DNA from 2 places in the Mesorhizobium sp. LCM 4576 genome. Region 2 is predicted to be linked to the other one. Evidence: riboswitches for the same ligand, from Rfam matches in the RefSeq annotation. Region 2 holds a riboswitch; the other holds the start of a gene.

Region 1 (3,365 bases), on a different contig from region 2:
CGGCGGCGAGGAGCCGGAGATCGCCGGCATCTATGTCATCGGCGACGACGGCGCTCCGTTCCGCGTCGGCTTCACGCTGTCGAACGAGTTCTCCGACCACGTCACCGAGCGGGTGAACTATCTGTTCCTTGCCCATTCGAAACTGCGCAATGCCTCGTTCGGCCCCGAGATCCTGATCGGCGACCTGCCGGCCGATATCCGCGGCGCATCGCGCATCTGGCGCGACGGCAAGCTTTTGTGGGAAAAACCGTTCCTGTCGGGCGAAGCGAACATGTCGCACACCATCGCCAATCTCGAGCACCACCACTTCAAATACTCGGCCTTCCGCCAGCCCGGCGACGTGCATGTGCACATGTTCGGCACCGCGACCCTCTCCTTCGCCGACGGCATCCGGACCGAGGCCGGCGATACGTTCGAGATCGAAGCGCCGGATTTCGGCCTGCCGCTGCGCAACCCGCTGGAGATCGAAAAGCCGGTCAAGGTGGCGGTCAAGGCGTTGTGAGACGAGCTACGAGAGCGTGATCTCCCCCCTCGAGGGGGAGATGGCCGGCAGGCCAGAAGGGGTCGTCTCACGTAAAGTGCCAACTCCTTGCGAAGGCGAGCAATAGGTTGGCGCCTCACGCGCGGCGACCCCCTCTGTCGCCTTCGGCGACATCTCCCCCTCGAGGGGGGAGATTGGCGGCCTCACCGCGCTGCTTTGAAATGCTTGGAGAGCTTCAGGCCCTGCGCCTGGTAGTTCGAGCCGAGATCGGTGCCGTAGAGCGCCTGTGGGCGCTTCAGCATATGCTCGTAGACGAGACGGCCGACGATCTGGCCGTGGTCGAGGATGAAAGGCACCTCGTGGCTGCGCACTTCGAGCACGGCGCGGCTGCCGCTGCCGCCGGCGGCGGAATGGCCGAAGCCCGGATCGAAGAAGCCGGCATAGTGGACGCGGAACTCGCCGACCAGCGGATCGAAGGGCGTCATCTCGGCGGCGTAGAGCGGCGGCACATGCACCGCCTCGCGGCTAACCAAGATGTAGAATTCGTCTGGATCGAGCACCAGCTCGCCGGCGCCGCTCTTGTAGATCGGCTCCCAGAAATCGACGACGTCCTGCGCTGCGCGCTTGTCGACGTCGACAAGGCCGGTGTGGTGCTTGCCGCGATAGCCGACGAGGCCATCCTTGTCGCCGTCGAGGTCGATGGAGAGCGCGATGCCGCCGCCGGAAATGTTGGGCGGCTCGGTAGCGACCAGCATCTCGGCGCGGTGGAGGTCGCGCAGCTCGTTCTCCGAGAGCACCGCGTTGCCGATGCGGAAGCGTATCYGCGACAGGCGCGAGCCGGCCCGCACGACGATCGGGAAGGTGCGCGGGCTGACTTCGAGATACAGCGGCCCGTGATAGCCGGCGGCGATTTTGTCGAACTCGTGGCCGYGATCGGTCATCACCCGGGTGAAGATGKCGAGACGCCCGGTCGAGCTCTTGGGATTGGCGGAAGCGGACACATTCGCCGGCAGCGCCAGGCTTTCGAGCAGCGGCACGAWGTAGACGCAGCCGGTCTCCAGCACCGCGCCCCCGGTGAGGTCGATCTCGTGGAGCTTCAGCCGCTCGAGCTTGTCGGCGACCAGATGATCGGGACCGGGCAGGAAGGAGGCGCGCACGCGAAACGCCTTGTCGCCGAGCCTCAGATCAAGGCTGGCCGGCTGGATCTGGTTGGCGTCCAGCGCGCGCGGCGACGTCAGCGCGTTCGCCTCGAAGAGCGCCGCGATGTCCTGATCCGGAAGAATGCCTGTCTGCCGCAAAGGCTGGCTCCGTTGAGGCCGGTCTCTTTGTGGCAGGTTCTTGYCGCAAAACCGCTGGACACTTTTGCGGAACCTGCCTGGTACAAACCTCTTAATGAAGCCGGCAATTGACGCAAGCGCGGCGCTCATTTAAAGGGTCGTTATCCCGTGGTGATTTGGCCGGTCGGCTTGCAGCCACGTTAAACAAGTCGCTAAAGGACCGTCGAGCCGCAAGGCTATATGGACCGGTTGCGACTTTCGCGGCCGGTTTTTTTGTGTCTGGAAGCAGGGCTATGAGCACCAAGAAGCGCAATTGGAAACCTCAGACGGCACTCGTGCATGGCGGAACGCTGCGATCGCAATATGGCGAGACCGCCGAGGCGATGTATCTCACCCAGGGCTATGTCTACGAGACGGCGCAAGCGGCCGAAGCCCGCTTCAAGGGCGAAGAGCCTGGCTTCATCTATTCGCGCTACGCCAACCCGACCGTCGACATGTTCGAAAAGCGCATGTGCGCGCTGGAAGGCGCCGAGGATGCCCGCGCCACCGCGTCCGGCATGGCGGCCGTTTCCGCCGCCCTGCTCTGCAGCGTCAAGGCGGGCGACCATATCGTCGCCGCACGCGCGCTGTTCGGCTCCTGTCGCTGGGTGGTCGAGACGCTGGCGCCGCGCTACGGCATCCAGGCGACGCTGATCGACGGCACCGACATAGCCAATTGGGAAAAGGCGGTAAGGCCGAACACCAAGCTGTTCTTCCTGGAAAGCCCGACCAACCCGACGCTGGAGGTGGTCGACATTGCCGCGGTCGCCAAGCTCGCCAATTCGATCGGCGCGCGAGTCATCGTCGACAATGTCTTCGCCACGCCGCTGCAGCAGAAGCCGTTGCAGCTCGGCGCGCATATCGTGGTCTATTCGGCGACCAAGCACATAGACGGCCAGGGCCGCTGTCTCGGCGGCGTCATCCTGTCCGACAAGAAGTGGATCGACGAGAACCTGCACGACTATTTCCGCCACACCGGCCCGAGCCTGTCGCCCTTCAACGCCTGGACCCTGCTGAAAGGCCTGGAGACGCTGCCGCTGCGCGTGCGCCAGCAGACCGAGAGCGCCGGCAAGATCGCCGATTTCCTCGCCGGCCGCCCGGAGATCGCCCGCCTCATCTATCCGGGCCGCGCCGATCATCCGCAGGCGGATGTCGTGAAGAAGCAGATGTCTGGCGGCTCGACGCTGATCTGCCTCGACGTCAAGGGCGGCAAGCAGGCGGCCTTCGCCTTCCAGAACGCGCTCGACATCGTGCTGATCTCCAACAATCTCGGCGACGCCAAGAGCCTGATCACCCATCCCGCAACCACGACGCACAAGAACCTGAGCGACGAGGCCCGCGCCGAACTCGGCATCGGGCCCGGCACGCTCAGGCTCTCCGTCGGTCTGGAGGACACCGACGATCTGCTGACCGACATCGAAGAGGCGCTGAAAGCGGCCAAATAGGAAGCCGCGACCCAAATTTCAGGCGAGCTCTTCCAGCTCGGTCATGGCCTTGGTGCGGATGGTCATGGCATTGCCGCGCCATTCGACGGCGCCGCCGAACCAGGCGCGCGCCCAGATGGCGGG
Region 2 (2,130 bases):
GTCATACGCTGAGCCCCCTCGCACGGGCAGCGGAGGCGATGAAGCCGTTGATGGCCGCGAACAGCTCCGGCTCGTCGAGCAGGAAGGCGTCATGGCCGCGATCGGTCTCGATCTCGACGAAGGAGACCGAAGCGCCCGCCGCGTTCAAGGCATGCACGATCGAGCGGCTCTCCTCGGTCGGGAACAGCCAGTCGCTGGTGAAGGAAACCAGGCAGAAGRGCGTCTTGGTGCCGGRGAAGGCATCGGCGAGGCGGCCGCCGTGATCGGCGGCAAGGTCGAAATAGTCCATCGCGCGGGTCAGATAGAGGTAGGAATTGGCGTCGAAGCGGTCGACGAAGGTCATGCCCTGGTGCCGCAGATAGCTCTCGATCTGGAAATCGGCGTCGAAGCCGAAGGTCAACGCCTCCCGATCCTGCAAATTGCGGCCGAACTTGCGGTGGAGCGCTGCTTCCGATAGATAGGTGATGTGGGCGGCCATACGCGCGACGGCCAGCCCCTTTTCCGGGCGCTTGCCAAAATCGAGATATTTGCCGCCATGCCAGTCCGGATCGGCCATGACGGCCTGCCGGCCGACCTCATGGAAGGCGATGTTCTGCGAGGAATGGCGGGCGCCGGTGGCGATCGGCAGGGCGCAGAACACGCGCTCCGGATAGCTTGCGGCCCATTCCAGCACCTGCATGCCACCCATCGAGCCGCCAAGCACGCAAAACAGCTTTTCGATGCCGAAATGATCGATGAGCATCGCCTGCGCGCGCACCATGTCGCGGATGGTGATGATCGGCAGGTCGAGCCCATAAGGCTTGCCGGTCGCCGGATTGATCGAGGCCGGGCCGGTCGAGCCGAGGCAGCCGCCGACGACGTTGGAGCAGATGACGAAGAAGCGGTTGGTATCGATGATCTTGCCGGGACCGATCAGCACCTCCCACCAGCCCGGCTTGCCGGTCACCGGATTGGTGTTGGCGACGTGCTGGTCCCCGGTCAGCGCGTGGCAGACGAGGATGGCGTTGGAGCGCGCATCGTTGAGCGTGCCGTAGGTCTGGTAGGCGATCTGGAAAGGCGAGAGCAGGGTGCCGGCGTCGAGCTTCAGCGGCTTGTCGGGCCCGAACCGCAGCACCGGGCTCGACGGATGGTCGACCTCGTCTTTGGTTCTTGCAGCGCGCTGAGCGGCCATGTCCGTCCTCGATCCTGTGCCGCAGCGGTTTCGTCCCGATGCGGTGTCCGGCCGGCCGCGGACAACAAAAAACCGGCATTGCCGTCGCAAAGCCGGTTACAGGTTGCAAACGGCCCTTTAGCGAGTTGTTTAACGTGGCTGCAAGCCGACCGGCCAAATCACCACGGAAGTCTGGCAGTCCTTCTAGGACCAGCGCCGCGCTTCGTCAACGGGTAGCGCGGCGCTCCAATCAGTTCACCGCACCTTGTCYCAGGTTCTTGCCGGAAGGCCATGCGACGCCTTCGCGGAACCTGCTCAGCGCTTCGATGCGACACCCAGTTCACTGCGCCGCCAGGCCGAAGGCGAAATGCCAACCGATCGCTTGAATTCGCGGCCGAAATGGTAGACGTCGCAAAAGCCGCATGTCTCGGCGATCTCGGCGATCGGCTGGTCGTCCTGCACCAGCAGTGACTGCGCGTGCATCAACCGCTCGCGCATCAGCCACTGATGCGGGCTGGTGCGAAGATGGCGCTGAAACATCCGCCGGGTCTGCGACGGCCCGAGCCCGGTGACGYCCGACAGGGCCGACGCGTTCCATGCAAAGCCGAGCGCCCCGCGCATCGCTTCGATACCGGAGGCGAGCGGTTTCGGCAGGTCGTCGCTGTCCGGTCCCGCCAACGCGCGATCGATCAGGAGCAGGAATTCGGCAACCAGTTGCGAAAGGCGCAGGTCGAGGCTGGCGTCGCGGCGGCGCAGCGCGGCAAACAGGCGCTCGAACCAAGGGACCGGATTTGCTCCCTCGGCGAAGATGGCGCGCGGCGCGCCGTCTCCGAACAGCTTGCGCCGCAGGATGGCGGGCTCCGGCCCGTCCAGCCTGAACCAAAGGACTGTCCAGGGATCCCGGGGATCGGCGGAATGGACGTGCGGCGCCTCGTTCGCCATCCAGACCAGTTGACCAGGCCCGACGTCGATCCTTTGCC

What was found. A riboswitch is a leader RNA that binds a small molecule or an ion and turns the genes downstream of it on or off. The one in region 2 is predicted to bind S-adenosylmethionine.
Region 1: it holds a riboswitch for S-adenosylmethionine, as region 2 does, so the genes downstream of both, LCM4576_RS17460 (O-succinylhomoserine sulfhydrylase) here and LCM4576_RS18505 (homoserine O-acetyltransferase) in region 2, are expected to answer to the same signal.

Annotation. Positions count from the first base shown of each region.
Region 1 is NZ_MDDT01000026.1:26,498-29,862, forward strand. Features, by position in the region: gene araD1 (AraD1 family protein) at 1-502, shown strand, start outside; gene LCM4576_RS17455 (2'-deoxycytidine 5'-triphosphate deaminase) at 685-1,779, opposite strand; SAM riboswitch at 1,917-1,994, shown strand; gene LCM4576_RS17460 (O-succinylhomoserine sulfhydrylase) at 2,052-3,242, shown strand; gene LCM4576_RS17465 (ceramide glucosyltransferase) at 3,261-3,365, opposite strand, start outside.
Region 2 is NZ_MDDT01000027.1:103,009-105,138, reverse strand. Features, by position in the region: gene LCM4576_RS18505 (homoserine O-acetyltransferase) at 2-1,171, opposite strand; SAM riboswitch at 1,269-1,346, opposite strand; gene LCM4576_RS18500 (AraC family transcriptional regulator) at 1,466-2,130, opposite strand, start outside.